2 linked regions of the Congzhengia minquanensis genome follow. The main gene of each other region encodes a partner of the protein of the gene in region 2 in a complex. Links are inferred from orthologs where the notes say so. Each region holds a gene or a part of one and is shown on either strand. Other genes may lie near its edges.

The links.
Region 1: the proteins of trxB (region 2) and trxA are in contact, whole or in part, in a crystal structure (PDB 1F6M), measured with the Escherichia coli proteins. The link is inferred for Congzhengia minquanensis from one-to-one orthologs.

Annotation. Positions count from the first base shown.
Region 1 is NZ_JACRSU010000001.1:987,144-996,022, reverse strand. The notes cover bases 1-2,942. They hold trxA (thioredoxin), read right to left. Parts: upstream 1,661-2,942; coding sequence 1,340-1,660; downstream 1-1,339. Other genes in these bases: H8698_RS04750 (DNA polymerase III subunit alpha), read left to right, coding at 1,849-2,942; H8698_RS04760 (YhbY family RNA-binding protein), read right to left, coding at 1,020-1,322; nadD (nicotinate-nucleotide adenylyltransferase), read right to left, coding at 421-1,017; yqeK (bis(5'-nucleosyl)-tetraphosphatase (symmetrical) YqeK), read right to left, coding at 1-411. In the rest of the region: more of H8698_RS04750, read left to right, coding at 2,943-5,334; H8698_RS04745 (glycoside hydrolase family 28 protein), read left to right, coding at 5,353-6,606; H8698_RS04740 (DMT family transporter), read left to right, coding at 6,629-7,555; H8698_RS04735 (SGNH/GDSL hydrolase family protein), read left to right, coding at 7,545-8,222; H8698_RS04730 (GNAT family N-acetyltransferase), read right to left, coding at 8,279-8,879. UniProt on the Escherichia coli protein: Participates in various redox reactions through the reversible oxidation of its active center dithiol to a disulfide and catalyzes dithiol-disulfide exchange reactions.
Region 2 is NZ_JACRSU010000003.1:429,452-438,292, forward strand. The notes cover bases 3,723-6,626. They hold trxB (thioredoxin-disulfide reductase), read right to left. Parts: upstream 5,679-6,626; coding sequence 4,767-5,678; downstream 3,723-4,766. Other genes in these bases: H8698_RS09775 (formate--tetrahydrofolate ligase), read left to right, coding at 3,723-4,711; H8698_RS09785 (DUF4364 family protein), read right to left, coding at 5,671-6,249; H8698_RS09790 (TrmH family RNA methyltransferase), read left to right, coding at 6,399-6,626. Outside these bases: polysaccharide pyruvyl transferase CsaB, read left to right, coding at 1-345; Holliday junction resolvase RuvX, read left to right, coding at 351-755; H8698_RS09765 (N-acetylmuramoyl-L-alanine amidase family protein), read left to right, coding at 769-2,241; H8698_RS09770 (ClpP family protease), read left to right, coding at 2,307-3,047; more of H8698_RS09775, read left to right, coding at 3,041-3,722; more of H8698_RS09790, read left to right, coding at 6,627-7,163; H8698_RS09795 (nucleoside deaminase), read left to right, coding at 7,156-7,623; H8698_RS09800 (S24/S26 family peptidase), read left to right, coding at 7,607-8,065; H8698_RS09805 (DeoR/GlpR family DNA-binding transcription regulator), read right to left, coding at 8,090-8,841.

The sequences.
Region 1 (8,879 bases), on a different replicon or contig from region 2:
AAACTCCCTGCGGTTGGGCTCAATTATGTCGGCAAGATACAAAATTTTTTCTAAATCCGTCATGTTTGCGCGGCCCAGGGTGTGATACTTGATGGCTCCCAGAATTTCGCTGTCGCATACGGCAAACTCCGTTTCTGCTAAGCGTGCGCCCAGCTCCGCATGCAAGAGTGCAGTGTTTTCGCGCTTTAAATCGTCTAACGGCACGCCCAGCTTGTCGCACATGGCGAGCTGGGTTTCGCGGTCAATTTGTTTGGCGCAGTCGTGAAGCAGGCCGGCTGTCTGCGCCTTTTGCACATCTGCACCGAACAGCCTTGCCATTTTTTCGGCCGTTTCCATCACGCCCAAAGAGTGTGTATATCTGTGGTCGGTCAGCATACCGCCAAGTTTTTCTTTCATTTGTTCCGTAGTCATTTCCGGCTCCTAAATATAAAGTTTGTTGGTTTTTATATACTGCTCTACACTAGGCGGCACCTGCCCTGAAACTTCTTTTCCCTCTTTCAGCTGCATTCGGATTGCTGTTGAGGAAATTCCGCACGAAAATCCGGTTAAAAAAAACACCCGGGGCGGCGCCTCATCTCCGCAAAACTTTTCAAAATACCCGGTCGGCTCGATTCCCGGCCGCGGCACAACAATAAAAGTGCACAGCGAAATTAAGGTTCTGTAATTTTTCCACTCGGGAAAATTACGGAACGAATCGCCGCCCACAATAAAGAAAAATTCGTCCTTTGGATTTTGTTCTTTAAAATGTGAAATCGTAATATAGGAATAGTTTAAGCGCTCATTGCAAATTTCGTAATCTGAAACGGAAAACCGGGGGTTGTCCTTTGTGGCCAGCAGCACCATGTTAAGCCGGTGCTGTTTATCCGTCACCTTTTTTTTTGTCTTGTGGGGAGGAATGCCCGCCGGAATAAATTTAATTTCATCAAGGGAAAATTCCTTTAAAACTTGTTCCGCAAGCATTAAATGTCCAAAATGAATGGGGTCGAACGTCCCGCCGAAAAGACCGATTTTACTCATTTTCAGTTCCCTTTCAGCGCAATGGTCCTTTTTTTCTCATCGGGCGCCTGCCGGTAGAGCACAAACACCTTGCCGATTACCTGAACCGGCTCCGCCGACAAAATTATAGAAAGCTCGGTGCAGGCTTCCCTGGCGGAACAGGGGGCATTCTCCAAAACGTTGGTTTTTACAATTTCTCTTGCCGCAAGTGCTTGGTCGAGCTGTTTTGTTAAATTTTCCGTAATTCCGTCCTTGCCGATTTGGCAAATGGACGGCACGCCGTTTGCAAGGGAACGAAGATATGCCCTCTGTTTGCTGGTTATCATAGTCTTACCGCCTTGTGTTAAAGTTGTTTTGTCAGCATATCGCTGTAATGGCCTTTGGGGAACGCGCCAACGCTCTGGTCGGCAACCTCGCCGTTTTTGAACACAATTATGGTGGGAATGCTCATCACGTTGAAGCGCATAGCAAGCTCCCCCTCTTTGTCGATATCCACTTTTGCAATTTTTGCTTTTCCGCTGAATTCGTCTGACAGCTCCTCAATCAGCGGGCCAACCATTTTGCACGGGCCGCACCAGGATGCCCAGAAGTCCACCAGAACCGGAACGTCGGAGGATAATACCTCAGCGTCGAAATTTTCTTTTGTCAAATGAATTGCCGCCATAAAGCACACTTCCTTTTTTTAGTTTGCACATAACATGCTCAATATAGTTTGCCTATTTATACTATAATATTATACAGGCATGCAGGAAAAAAGTCAAATGCTAAACGATAAAAATATTGAGAAAAATGTTGATTTTCTTACGGAATCAATGTACAATAGATGTAAGATTTATATAAAAGGAGAGAATTATGAGCTTTGTTCATTTGCACACCCATACGGAATATAGCTTTTTAGACGGCGCCTGCAGAATCGGGCCGCTGGTTAAAAGAGCCAAAGAACTGAATATGAACGCCTTGACAATTACAGACCACGGGGACATGTGCGGCGTAATTGAGTTTTATAAAGAGGCGAAAGCAGCCGGAATAAAACCGTTAATCGGCTGTGAGGTGTATGTGGCGGCGAAGGACAGGAACATAAAGTCTCACGATAACGGCAACACCACCCACCACCTTGTGCTGATTGCAAAAAACATGACGGGATACCGCAATTTAATTAAAGTCGTTTCCGCCGGGTTCATAGACGGGTTTTATTATAAACCCCGGGTGGATTTTTCTGTTTTAAAACAGCACGCAGAGGGGCTGATTTGCCTTTCTGCCTGTCTGGCCGGGGAAATTCCCCAGGCCATTGTGAACGGAGATGAGGAACGGGCAAAGAAGCTGATCGCACAGTACAGCAGCCTTTACGGAAAAGAAAATTTCTTTTTGGAAATTCAAAATCACGGAATTGCCGACCAGCGCCGCGTGAACGCATTTTTAATTCCTTACGCCCAGGAAGCCGGCATTGGGCTGGTTGCCACCAACGACGTGCACTACATAGAAAAAAAGGATGCAAAATATCAGGATTTGCTCATGTGCATTCAAACCAACCGCAAGGTGGCGGAAACCGACCGAATGGCCTTTGAGACCGACGAGTTTTATTTAAAGAGCGAAGAGGAAATGAACGCTTTGTTCGGCCAGGTTCCGGGCGCGCTTTCTAACACACAGAAAATTGCGGACATGTGTGATTTGGAATTTGAATTCGGCGTGCTGAAGCTGCCAAAGTTTGCGGTGCCAAACAGCGGCGATGCGTTTGACTATTTAAAATCCCTCTGCTATGAAGGGCTTCACAAACGATACGGCGAAAAAGCAAATGAGGTGAAGGAACGCCTTGATTTCGAGCTTGAAGTGATCCGCAGCATGGGCTATGTGGACTATTTTTTAATCGTTTGGGATTTTATTAAATTTGCCAAAGACAGAAAAATTCCCGTGGGGCCGGGCAGAGGCTCCGCCGCCGGCAGTGTGGTGAGCTATTGCCTGAATATTACCAACATCGACCCCATTCGGTTCGGACTGATTTTTGAACGGTTCTTGAATCCGGAACGCATCAGCATGCCGGACATTGACATTGACTTCTGCAACGAAGACCGGCAGCAGGTAATTGACTATGTTGTTGAAAAATATGGCAGGGACTGCGTTTCTCAAATCATCACGTTTAACAAAATGAAGGCCAAAAACGCCATTCGCGACGTTGGGCGCGTGCTGGATATCTCCTACAGTGACACGGACGCAATTGCGAAAATGATTCCCTTTGACCTGCACATGACCATAGACAAGGCGTTAAAGCTCAATCCGGAGCTGAAGGCAAAATATGACGGCGACGCAACCGTTCATGAGCTGATTGACGACGCAATGGCCTTAGAGGGTTTAATCCGCAACGCGGGCACCCACGCGGCAGGCGTGGTGATTTCGCAAAAGCCCCTGACGGAATATGTGCCTCTGCAAAAAAATGATGATGTGTTAATCACGCAGTTTCCGAAAGACACCGTGGAGGAGCTTGGGCTTTTAAAAATGGACTTTCTGGGGCTGCGGAATTTAGGAATTATTAAAGACGCTCTGAACATTATTCAGGATTCCACCGGCGAGGAAATTAACATTGACGACATTAATTTAAACGAAGACGGCGTTTATAAAATGATTTCCCGGGGAGAAACAGAGGGGGTTTTCCAGCTGGAAAGCCCGGGCATGAAACAGTTTATTAAAGAAATGCGGCCGGAAAACATAGAGGATATTGTCGCCGCCATTTCTCTTTACCGCCCCGGCCCCATGGACCAGATTCCGCGGTATATTACAAACAAAATTCACCCTGAAAACGTGCAATATAAACACCCTGCGTTAGAGCCAATTTTAAACGTCACCTACGGGTGCATGGTTTATCAGGAGCAGGTTATGGAAATTGTGCGGAAATTAGGCGGCTATTCTCTGGCCCGGGCAGATTTGGTGCGCCGCGCCATGAGCAAGAAAAAAGCCGATGTGATGAACGAAGAACGCAAAAACTTTATTTACGGCAAGGAAAATGAAGACGGCTCAGTTCAGATTGAAGGCTGCCTGCGGCGTGGCGTGGACGAGGCAACCGCAAACGCGATTTTTGACGAAATGATGGACTTTGCCAACTATGCCTTTAACAAATCCCACGCCGCGGCCTATGCGTTTGTGGTTTACCAGACCGCATATCTAAAATATTTCTATCCCGCCCAGTATATGGCGGCGCTGCTTTCTTCGGTGCTGGATTCGCCGGACAAGGTAAACGGCTATTCCGCGGAGGCGGCGCGGATGGGCATTAAAATTCTGCCGCCGGACATTAACAAAAGCGCCGCAGGGTTCACCGTTGCCGACGGGGATATCCGGTTCGGGCTGGCGGTGATTAAAAACGTAGGCGTTGGCTGTGTTGAGGCGATTGTGGAGGAGCGCAGAAGCAGCGGGGCATATTTAAGCTACCGCGATTTTGCAAAGCGAACCCTTTCGCTGAACGTTACGAAGCGCGTGCATGAGTATTTAATCAAGGCCGGCGCGTTCGACGCCCTGGGCGAAAAACGCTCCTGTCTGCTAAAGGATTTTGAAGGTATTATCGATTCGTTTGCCGACGACTTTAAGCGGAACATTTCCGGTCAGATGTCCCTCTGGGGGGACGAAGAAGAAACCGCCGACGCTTTTTCCACAGACATTGCAGAGTTTTCTCAAAAGGAACTGTTAAAGCTGGAAAAAGAGAGCATTGGCTACTACATTTCCGGCCACCCCTTAAACGAGTTTGCAGACGAAATTGCGGACATTTCAACGCTGTCTTTTTCTGAATTGCAGCGGGGAAGCACCCCGGACGGAGAGGACGTGGCGGCGGTTTTTGAAGAAAACCGGAACGTTACAGACGGCGCAAAAGTGAAAATCTGCGCTTTAGCCACCGGAGTGAAAACAAAGATAACAAAAAATAACAAGATGATGGCGTTCGTCACCGCTGAGGATTTAACCGGCCAGGCGGAAATTTTGGTGTTTCCCAACGTGTATGAGCGGTGCAAACAATATTTAACCGAGGATGCTCCCATTGTTATCAGCGGCAGGCTGTCTTTCCGGGAGGACGAGGAGCCAAAAATTCTCTGCGACGCCATTTCTCCCTTAGAGCACGGCATGAAGCCTCCGGCAGGCGAGCAAAAGCTCTTTATGAAATTTGAGCTGGGGAAGGACTTTTTAATCGACCGGGCAAAAGCCATTTTGGCGGAGCACACAGGAGACGTGCCTGCATATATTTTTGTGGAGGAAAAAAATATGACGGCCCTGGCCCCAAAAAGCCTTTGGTGCAGCGGGGGAGACGATGTAATTGGCGCGCTAAAGCGCCTGCTTGGAGAAAAAAACGTTATTTTAAAATAGAGGAGACGAAACACAACAATGAACATTACACCTGAAAATATGACGACAAAACGGTTTCAAGAGGCGGTTGACAGCGCCGCAAAGAGCGGGACGGAACTTACGGTTGAACCGGGAGCTTATGTGCTGGGAACCATTTTTTTGCGGGACAATTTAAAACTGAATTTAAAAAGAGGAGCTTATCTTTTCGGCACGGCAGATTTCAGCGAATATTCCTCTGACGTGGATTTGTTTACCGACGCGGTGGACAACCTGCGGGGCAAAAGTTTAATTTATGCCGAAAATGTGACAAACGTAAAAATTTATGGCGGCGGCGTGATTTCCGGCAGGGGCGGCATTTTTAACCAGGAACACCCCAACCATTTGGAGCGTCCTTTTTTGGTGCGGCTCATTGGCTGTAAGAACATTGCGTTAGACGGAATTGAACTTCGCGATTCCGCGGCATGGAACCTGCATTTGATGGACTGTGAGGACGTAACGGTTACAAACGTTACCATTAAAAGCCGCGTGAATGAAAACAACGACGCCATTGACATTGACGCATGCAGAAGGTGCGTCATCTCGGGCTGCAGCCTAGACACCGGCGACGATGCAATTTGCCTGAAAGCCACGGTAGACAGGCCGTGCCGTGATATTACGGTGAAAAACTGTGTCATTACTAGCAACTGGGCGGCAATCAAAATCGGCACAGAGTCGGTGGGCGATTTTGAGAACATCACCATTTCCGACTGTTTTGTTTACGACTGCAACGGCTGCGGCATTAAGATTGTTCCTGTTGACGGCGGAAACGCGAAAAACGTCACCATTCAAAATATTACGTTTTTAAACACCACCGGGCCGATTTTCATTGCCAACGGCGAGCGCCTGCGGGTTTACCATGAAGGGCATGAGCGAAAGGAACCGGGTGTGATTGAAAACCTTTTGATTTCTGACATTCACGGCGACGCGGTGAACGCAATCGGCACAACCTACAAAGGCGAGGCCTGGGGAAACGCGAAAAGCTGCATTGTGGTTTCGGGAACGGAAACCGCGCGCCTTAAAAACATTGTAATCCGCAATGTGGACATGCAAATGGCAGGCGGGGAGGCCATGGCGCCTGTGGGCAAAGTTCCTGAAATGGGCGTGCGCTATCCTGAATTTCATAACTTCGGCGTGCTGCCCGCCTGGGGAATTTATGTGCGCCATGCAGACGGCTTTCGTGCGGAAAACGTGAACCTGACGCTGAAAAGTAAGGATGTTCGGCCGATGTGTGTTACAGAAGATATAAAAGAATAAATTGTGAATTTGGAGGAGTAAAATGTCAACGAAAATGCGCGGTAATTTTCTTTTGGCAATTACCGCATTGGTTTGGGGAATTTCGTTTGTGTCCCAAAGCATAGGGATGGATTATATTGGCGCAAACACCTTTAACGGAATTCGAACGCTGTTAGGCGGCCTGGTTCTTTTGCCCGTGATTTTGATAACAGACGCAGGGAAAAAGAAAAAGGGAACGTATAAAAAGTGCAATTTTAAAAAGCTGCTGCTTTACGGCGCTGTTTGCGGCGTGCTGCTGTGCGTAGCTTCCACGCTGCAGTCGCTGGGACTTAAAGAAACAACGGCGGGAAAAAGCGGGTTCATCACGGCGCTTTATATTATTTTTGTTTCCGTCATGGGTATTTTTGCCGGAAGGAAGCTGAACCTGAAAATAGTGTCCGGCGTGCTTCTGGCGGTTTTGGGAATGTATTTTTTGTGCCTGTTTGGAGCGGAAATCAATTTTTGCTTCGGCGACTTTTTAACCTTTTTGTGCGCCATTGTGTTTTCGTTCCATATTTTAGTCATTGACAGGGTTGCGCCGAAAACCGACGGGGTTAAGCTTGCCTGCACGCAGTTTTTTGTTTGCGGACTGTTAAACTGCATTGCAATGTTTCTCTTTGAAAGCCCTGATTGGGCCTTAATTAAGCAGTGCATCGGCGCGATTTTATATTCGGGAATTATGTCCTGCGGTGTGGCCTACACCCTGCAGATTGTGGGGCAAAAATATACAGACCCCACGTCTGCCTCCATGCTGATGAGCTTAGAGTCGGTGTTTGCGGTGCTCTCCGGCTGGATTCTTTTGGGCGAGCGCATGAACGTGCCGCAGATTTTTGGCTGCACGCTGATGTTTGCCGCCATTGTGCTGGTTCAGCTTCCTGAAAGGGCGGCTGTTTTGAAAAATAATAAGGAGATGGCAGAAAATGATATTTGACGCAAAAGACAGGGTTTTGTTTATCGGCGACTCTGTTTCAGACTTCGGAAGAGCGCGCCCTGTGGGCGAGGGCCTGCACGACGGCGTGGGAACAGGGTTTATCCGCGTAATCAGCAATTTCATCAATGGCTATTACCCGGAAAGAAACATCAGAATTACGAACATGGGCATTTCGGGCAACAATGTTTTGGATTTAGACGACCGGTGGCAGTCTGACGTTTTAGATTTGGAGCCGGATTGGGTGAACATCTTAATTGGGATTAACGACGTGTGGCGGCAGTTCGACACGCCGGACTGCTGCGCCAAAGGCTGCATTACGCCTGAAATTTATGAAAGAACCTACCGGGAGCTTTTAGACAGAACCGTTCCCTATGTGAAAGGCGTTACGCTGATGACGCCCTATTACATGGAACCGTTAAAAGAGGACATGATGCGAAAACGCATGGATGAATATGTGGCGGCAGTAAAACGCATAGCAAAGGATTATGGATTTATCTGCATTGATTTGCAGAGGGTGTTTGACGAATATTTAAAGGTGCGCCATTCCAGCTACCTCACCTGGGACCGGGTACACCCCAACGGCACAGGCGCCACGCTGATTGCAATGGAATTTTTAAAAGAAGTTGGGTTCGACTTTTCACGCCTCAGCCGCGCCCTTTCACAGTAACATAAAACCAGGCCGGAAAGCATTTGCTTTCCGGCCTGGTTTTATATCATCAAATTTTAACAAGTTTTGATATATATGGCGCTGCCGTCATGTTCTGCGATACATTTCATACCGTTTTTCAGATAAAAATTTCTTGCTCTTCCGTTATCTTTGTTGACAGATAATGTGTAGCTTTTTATTTTGTTTTCTATTAATTTTTTTTCAAAATTTTGAAGCAATGCTTCTGACACGCCGTATTCTTTTCCTCTATAATCATTTAAAATACAAATAGACAGCAAATCCGCTGTGTTTGCATGTTCCGCTGTCGTATGTTTATTTTTGGGTTTGAAAACAGTGGAGATTTTTTTTAAACACCGTGATATTGCTGCTCTATCTAATTTTAAGCACAGAAAGAAAAGTTTTTTTGCTAAAGCGGCTTTATTTTTTTGTTCAAAATGATTTTTGGCCTGACTACCGCTGTAATATCCCATACAAAAACCAATTATTTTATCATTTTTAAAATCCTTTGCAACCACAAATAAATTATCTTCTTTCAAAAACTGTTTGTAATAGTTTTCAAGCAGCGTTTCACCCAAAGAACTGAGAAAATAACTTTCAAAGCATTTTAAGTGAACCTGAACAATTTCGGGAATTTCGGCTTCACACGCATCTTTATAT
Region 2 (8,841 bases):
ATTGTGGGAATTGTGAATGCATGCGATTTAATCATCGCCATGCGTCTTCATTCTATGATATATGCGTCGGAATCCGGCGTGCCGGCCATTGGCCTTTCCTATGACCCTAAGGTGAGCGGTTTTGTGAAATATATCGGCGTAAACGCTACGCTGAATCTGGATGATTTTTCAGACGAGAAACTGGTTTCCATGGCGCGCAGCATCACCTTAAACCGGGAGGAAATTCAAGCGTCGTTAGAAGAAAAGGTTTCGGAGCTGAAAGCTAAGGCGATGGAAAATGTGGACATGGCTATGGCACTGATTAACAGGGCCGACGAATTTGAAAAAAGCGGTGATATATCTTGAGACTGATGGGAATTGACTTTGGCGACGCCAGAGTTGGCATTGCGCTTTCCGACCCGCTGGGAATTATGGCCCAGGGCTATGAAACGCTTGATAACGACGGGACAGACAGCCTGTTTTACAAGATTCAATCTATTATAAAAGAAAAAGAAGTTACAACCATTGTGATTGGGCTTCCGAAAAACATGGACAATTCGGAAGGATTTCGCGCAGACGCCACGAAAGAATTTGCGCAGAAGCTGAAATCCTTTACTGATGCGAAAATAGAGTTTTGCGATGAGCGGCTCACCACTGTGAGCGCCCACGGAATGCTCAGTGAGATGAACGTAAGAGGAAAAAAACGCAAGGGCGCGGTGGATACGCTTTCGGCCGCACTCATTTTGGAGACATATATGCGAAAAAACGGTTTTTAAAGGAGGTTACACAATGAAACGGGCATTCAGCTTGCTGCAGGCCTTAATGATTGCTATTTTGCTTTTTGGCACGGCAACGGCTTCTGCGGCGAATGAAATTTATTATGACGGGGAATGGCACACCTATATCGGCAGTTTTTTTAACCTGAAAATTAACAATGAAACGGTAAACTGCGAAGTTCCGCCCATTGTTTTTAACGACTATTCGGTTGTTCCGGCAAGGGACGTGTTTGAAAAGCTTGGGGCAGAGGTTCTGTGGAATGCGGAAAACGAAAAGGTGACCGTGAATTATGGAAGCACACAAATTATTCTTTACATAAACAACACAACAGCGTATAAAAACGGCGCGGCGGAAAAAATGCCTATTGCGCCGAAAATTATTAATGCAAAAACCATGATACCCGTGCGGTATGTATCGGAGTCTTTGGGATTTGGCGTGGATTTTGACTCGGTGACCGACACCATTTTAATCACCACGAACGGCGGGGCGGTAAAACCGCCTGTAACCAATTCATATACGTCTACACTGCAGTCTTATAGCTGTTCTTCCGGCGACAGCGGCTTTACTGCGGTGTTGAATTTTTCTGAAGAAAATGTGAAATATTCGTCTTTTACCTTAACGGAACCAGACCGGGTTGCCGTGGATATTGCCGGCGCAAAAATGGCATCTTCCATTCAAGACAGCACACTGGATTCAGCCATTGTTTCAAAGGTTCGGTTTGGGCAGCACAAAGACGCTCTGCGCGTGGTATTCGACTTAAAAAGTGCACAGAAATATAACGTGTCGTTGGCGGGGAAAAAGCTTACCGTAACCATTGGTAACGGTTCCGGCACAACTGAGCCCGATCCCCCTCCAGTGGTTACGCCTGACCCACCGGTCGAGCCAGACATCGTGATTGAGCCTTCGCGCTCCATCACCATTGACCCGGGGCACGGCGGAAGCGACCCGGGAGCGTGCTTTACCGATGAGGACGGCACAGTTTGGAAAGAAACGGACATTAATCTTGCGGTTTCGCTGAAAGTACGGGATATTTTAGAGGCAAACGGAGTGCGTGTGGTTATGACGCGCACAACAGAAAAAGACGTGGTGAGAAAGTCCCGTCCTGAACTTGCCAACAGCGAAAAAACGGCTCTGTTTTTAAGCATTCACACAAATTCTGTTGACGGCAATGAAGCAGCCAACGGAATTGAAACCTGGGGCAAACTGGAAACCAGCAAACCCTTAGCCGGGGTGACTGACAAAAGCTTTGCACAAAACGTGCAGAACGCCGTTATTCAGAAAACCGGTGCGCGGGACAGAGGCACCAAAAACAGCGTTGAACTTACCGTGTTAAAATATTCTGCAATGCCCTCCATTTTAATCGAGGTTGGCTTTATCACCAATACCAACGAGCGGGGCAATCTGTTCAGCGACGCTTACCGAAGCAAGCTGGCCCAGGGAATTGCAGAGGGCGTGTTAAAGACTTTCACCGATATGGGCGTTTAACATCGTATAAAAATAAATTTTTTCCTCATAATAAATCTATTAAGTGATTTATTTTGGAGGCAAAAATGGAGAATAATATCAATCAAAACAATACGAATCAAGACAGCGGCCAAAATAACCAGGCAATGAACGAAACGGTTTCGGAAAATATTAAGGATTTTGGCAGCACCGAGGTGCAGAACTCCAGGGGAAATATTCACTGCCTCACCATAGTGGGAGAAATTGAGGGACACACACAGCTTCCGCCCAGCAGCAAGGCAACAAAATATGAACACGTTCTGCCGCTTTTGGTGTCTGTTGAGCAGGACGAAAAGGTCGACGCGCTGCTGCTGGTTTTAAATACCATGGGCGGCGATGTTGAGGCAGGCCTTGCCATCGCTGAGTTGATTTCGTCTATGACAAAGCCCACTGCATCCATTGTTTTGGGCGGGGGACACAGCATCGGCGTTCCGCTGGCGGTTTCGGCAAAACGCTCGTTTATTGCCAGCTCTGCAACTATGACTATTCATCCCGTGAGAATGAGCGGAATGGTAATCGGTGTGCCGCAGACCTATGAATATTTTCGCCAGATGCAGGACAGAATTACCAATTTTGTGGTGAGAAATTCAAATATCAGAAAAGAAAAATTTACGGAGTTAATGATGAAAACAGGGGAAATGGCCAACGACGTGGGAACCATTGTTCCGGGGGACGAAGCGGTTGCCTGCGGCCTGATTGACGAAAAAGGCGGGCTTGACGCGGCGCTTTCCTATCTGTATCATGAAATAGAAAATGTAAAAAATCAAGAGGGGGCAAATCCATGTTGACGGATATTGAAATTGCACAAAGAGCAAAAATGGAGCCAATTGAGAAGATTGCCGAAAAAATCGGCGTGAAAGCAGAAGAGCTTGAATTTTACGGAAACGACAAAGCAAAGCTTTCCGGAGCGGTTTGGGAACGGGTAAAAACCAATTCTGACGGAAAGCTGGTTTTAGTAACGGCCATTAACCCCACGCCGGCAGGCGAGGGCAAAACCACCACCACGGTAGGGCTGGGACAGGCGATGGCAAAAATCGGAAAGAAAGCAATGATTGCCCTGCGCGAGCCGTCTTTGGGCCCCGTTATGGGAATTAAGGGCGGCGCGGCCGGCGGCGGCTATGCCCAAGTGGTGCCCATGGAGGATATTAATCTGCACTTCACAGGCGATTTTCATGCTATTACCGCCGCCAACAACCTGCTTTGTGCCATGATTGACAACCACATTATGCAGGGCAATGCGCTGGGCATTGACCCAACCAAAATCGCATTTAAGCGTGTGATGGATATGAACGACCGGGCACTGCGCCAAGTGGTTGTGGGGCTGGGAGGAAAGACCAACGGCTATGTCCGCGAGGACGGGTTTATGATTACGGTGGCCTCTGAGGTTATGGCAATTTTGTGCATGGCGGAAAACTTAACAGACCTAAAGGCACGGCTTGGCAGGATTGTTATTGGATATACATATGACGGCGCCGAGGTGAAAGCCCGCGACTTAAAGGCAGAGGGGGCAATGTGTGCGCTGCTGAAAGACGCCATTAAGCCCAATTTAGTGCAGACCTTAGAAAACACACCGTGTCTCATGCACGGCGGCCCCTTTGCCAACATCGCTCATGGCTGTAACAGCGTGCAGGCAACGAAACTTGCGCTAAAGCTCTCTGATTACGTGATTACAGAAGCCGGTTTCGGCGCTGACCTTGGTGCGGAGAAGTTTTTAGACATTAAATGCCGTGTGGCAAATTTAAAACCCTCTGCCGTGGTGCTGGTTGCAACAGTGCGCGCTTTAAAATATAACGGCGGTGTGGCAAAAGCAGATTTGGGTGAAGAAAACACAGAGGCGCTCTCCCGCGGGATTGTGAATTTGGGGAAACACATTGAGAATTTGAGGCTTTATGGCATTCCCGTCATTGTAGCCATTAACCGGTTTGGCCAGGACACAGATGCAGAGCTTAAAATGATTGAACAGTATTGCCTTGACAACGGCGCAGACTTTGCCCTTTCCGAAGTGTTTGCAAAGGGCGGAGAAGGCGGCGTGGCGTTGGCAGAAAAGCTGGTGGACGTAATAGAGCGCACCGAAAGCCGCTTTGCGCCGATTTATGACGAAACACTTCCCATAAAAGAAAAAATTGAAACCATTGTGAAAAAGATTTATGGCGGCGACGGCGTTTCATATACCGCTGCGGCGGAGAAGCAAATTGCAGCGCTTGAGCAGGTCGGATATGGCAAGCTGCCTGTTTGTATGGCGAAAACGCAATATTCCCTGTCAGACGATGCAAAGCTTTTGGGCAGGCCCTCAGGCTTCACTGTCACGGTGAAAGAGGTGCGGGTCTTTGCAGGAGCAGGATTTGTTACGGTTTATGCCGGCAGCATTATGACCATGCCGGGCCTGCCGAAATCACCTGCCGCAGAGCGGATTGACATTAGCGAAAACGGCGTTATCAGCGGATTGTTTTAAGACTTGTTATTTTCGTAACTGCATATAACAAAAAAAGCGCCCGAAGGGCGCTTTTTTAATGCTCAAAAATAAATTTTTGTACGTTATAAACAGACTCTGCACCGTCAGCGGCAGCGGTAATGATTTGCCGAAGCGTTTTCTGCCGCACATCTCCTGCGGCAAACACGCCGGAAACGGACGACTGCAAGTTTTTGTCCGTAATCACATATCCATATTTATCCAGCTTCACAAAGCCTTTAAACACGCCGCTGTCCGGTGTGCTTCCGATAGCTATGAACACGGCGTTTGTGTCAATGAGCGTTTCGGTTTCGTTCTTTACATTTTTCACTTTTACGCCGGTAACGGTGTTTTCGCCCACAATTTCTGAAACAGTGCTGTTTAGCACAAACCGAATGTTTTCTTTGTTTTTCGCCCGGTTATAAAGGTGCTTTGCACCACGGAATGTGTCGCGCCGGTGTACAACATAAACGGTTTTGCAAATTGCAGACAAAAACAGCGCGTCTTCTAACGCAGTATCGCCGCCGCCGACAACCGTTGCTGTTTTGTTTTTAAAAAAAGCTCCGTCGCAGGTGGCACAGTAGGAAACGCCTTTGGCGGCGAACTCCTCCTCGCCGGGCACGCCAAGCTTTTTGGGAAAAGCGCCGGTAGCTAAAATTAAGGCTTTGGCGCGATATTCTCCATTGGTGGTAACAATGGTTTTTATACCATTGTTTTCACGCACCTCCACCACCTCTTCTGTTTTAAATTCCGCGCCGAACTCTGCGGCCTGGGCACGCATGGACTCTGAAAACGAGAACACGTCCCGGATTTCCGGCGCGCCGGGGTAATTGTCAATTTCAGAGGTTTTCAGCATTTGCCCGCCGAAAAACAGTTTTTCAAGCACAACGCAGGAAAGGCCTGCCCGTCCTGCATACAGCGCGGCGGAAAGCCCGGCCGGGCCGCCGCCGACAATTGCTAAATCATACATTTTCATCATCCTCACTGTCGTCCGTTTTTGAAAGCATGGAAACGATGTCCGAATATACGCCCATGGGGTCGGCTTTAAACCCGCGTCGCAGGCGAATGGCTGTTTCCCTGCTGCCGGCAAAAACAGACATGGTAATAAGCGTATTTTTCCCTTCTTTCAGTTCTATATCCACATGATATGCATCTTTTCCAACAGGAATGATTTCACAGCGGTATTGTGCCTTTTCCCGTTCCCGGCGAAAATATTCGTCAATGGTGTTTTTAAGCGACGCGCGAACACTGGCCATAATTTTGTCTTCAAACATGTCTAACAGCTCGTTGCCCTGCTGGGTTAAATCAAACTTTTCTACCTCGTCGCGCCAAACCTTTTTGATGTAGTTGTCGGAAACCACAGCGTCAATGGCGGAACACAAGTCCATAAAATTAACGCTGGTTGCTGTGAGCATAAAGTGCTTTACCTCAATGTCGGTAATTGGAATATCTGCATAGCGGATGCAAAACAGCACCGACAGCTTGATTTCTGTTTCGTCGTTTAACCGGTAATATACATTGTCCCATATATTTTTTTTCACTTTGCCACTTCCCCTAATGCAAGATATCTTTCTAACATTATAGCACAGGCAGGCAGAAGCGTCAATCCAAATTCCTGTAATTCATGTGCTGTTGCAATCCTTTTAAAAATATGATATACTTACCATACTATGAAGCGAGGGTGGAATTTATGACGGTTAAAAAAATTTTGTCGCCGGCAAACGAATTTTTAAAAAAGGCTGCAAAGTTAAAGCAAAAAAAGTATCGGGACGAATTTGGCCTGTTTGTAACGGAGGGAGAGCGTTCCTGCCGTGAAGCGGCAGAGTCTGGCTTTGTTGTTGACTGCATCGTGATGACAGAACGTTTTTTTGAAAGTCATGAGGGTGAATTTGCAGGCTTTAACCGCATTGTCACCACAAACAAACTGTTTATGACACTCTGCGACACCAAAACACCTCAGGGCGTTTTGGCAGTGGTAAAAGTTCCGGAAGAACGGGAGCTTACAGGCAACCGTTATATATATTGTGATGGAATTCAAGACCCGGGAAACGCGGGTACAATGATTAGAAGCGCTGACGCGTTTGGATTCAGCGGGGTCATTTTTTCTGCCGGCAGTGTAGACGTGTTTTCACCAAAGGTTATCCGTGCGTCTATGGGTTCGGTTTTTCATATTGAACTAAAAACGTTGGCCGGCGCGGAATTTTTAGAACAGGCTAAACAGGGCGGATATTTTATTACGGCAAGTGCCCTGCATGGCAAAAGTGTAGATATTCACAACATGACGGTTTTAAAAAAGCAGATTTTTGTCATTGGAAACGAGGGAAACGGCGTTTCAAAGGAGATTTTGAAGCAGTCTGACGAAATTGTCCACATACCTATGAGCGGCGCGGCAGAGTCGCTTAACGCCGGGGTTGCGGCGTCCATTTTAATGTTTGAGGTGTCGAAGCATGAATAAGTTTATGCAGGCCGCGCTGAAAGAAGCGCAGCTGGCGCAGGAACAGGGTGAAGTTCCGGTAGGGGCGGCGGTGTTTCAAGACGGCAAGCTAATTGCCGCGGCCCACAATTTAACGGAACAGACAGGCGACCCCACCGCCCATGCAGAGCTTTTGGCGATAAAGGCGGCGCTTGCAAAGCTCGGCGCGAAAAATTTAATGGGCTGTGAGCTTTTTGTTACTTTAGAGCCGTGCGCCATGTGCACCGGCGCCATTCATCTGTGCAAATTAAACCGGGTTTATTTCGGCGCTTATGACGCAAAGAGCGGCGCCTGCGGCGGGAGTGTGGATTTGCCGGTTTCCGGCTGTTTTGACTATAAAACCGAAGTTTACGGAAGCATCGATGAGCCTCAGTGTGAGGCAATTTTGAAGGAGTTTTTTAAAGATATCCGGAAAGGGGGCAAGCATGGCGCAAAATTATAAAAAGCCGGTGAAGCAAACGGACATGGCTGCTCTCTTTCCACTGATTGCACCCATCATAGAGCAGGGGGGCGCAGTAAAAATCAAAGTGACGGGCTACAGCATGTATCCTCTGGTTTCGAGCCGCCGGGACAGCGTGCTGCTGGGAAAATATGAACGTTTGAAAATCGGCGATGTGCCGCTGTTTCGGCGGGAGGATGGAAGCTTTGTTCTGCACCGGATCGTCGGCGAAAAAAACGGCGCATATTTTGTAATGGGAGACTATGAAACAAAAAAGGAATATCCCGTTTATCCAAACCAGATTGTGGCAGTGGCCAAGGGCTTTTACCGGAAAGACAGGTTTTGGCCTTGCAGCAGCTTTCGCTACAGGCTTTACAGCGCGTTTTGGCGCAGGACGGTTGCGATTCGGCCGTTTTTATTAAAATGCCTTGCAAGAAGAAAATAACACCGCCGGCCGGCGGTGTTATTTTTATACTTGAACAAATTGCACGTTTTCAGGCAGAGACGTTAAAAACGCCGGAATGTCTGCATTCGAAAGAACCACATCAAGATCCGATATGTTACATTGAACAAAGGTGGAACGGGAACCAAGCTTTGAACTGTCGCACAAAAACATGGTTTTTTCCGCGCACTCCATCATGGTGTTTAAAACCGCCACACCTGGCTCTACACAGTCGGACAGAACGCCGCCTGCATCTAAAGATTTTACGGAAAAAATGCACCAGTCTGCATGGAATTTGCGAATGATGCTATCTGCAAAACTACCCGTTAAACAGGTGCGGTTTTCGCGGTTTAACAGCCCGCCTGCGGAATAGGTGGTAACGTCGCTTTGGGAGAGCAGAAATAAAACGTCCACGCTGGTAGTAACCACGGTGATGTCCTTTCTTGTGCAGAGCTTTTCTGCAGTGAAATAGGCGCTGGAGGAGTCGTCTAAAAACACCACGTCTCCGCTTTTAATAAATGTTTCAGCGGTTTCTGCCATTGCGCGCTTTACCGCGCTGTTTTTGTGGCGGCGTGCGGAGAAGGGCACAAACCGTTTTTGAGAATTGGAAAGCTCCGCGCCGCCGTAGCTTCGTACCACTAGTCCGCGGGATGCAAGCTCGCTTAAATCACGCCGGATGCTGGACGCGCTGATATGTAGTTTGTTTGCCAGGTCTTCCACCGTCGCATAGGTGCACTCTGACAGAATTGATAAAATTTCCTGTTTTCGCTCACTTTGAT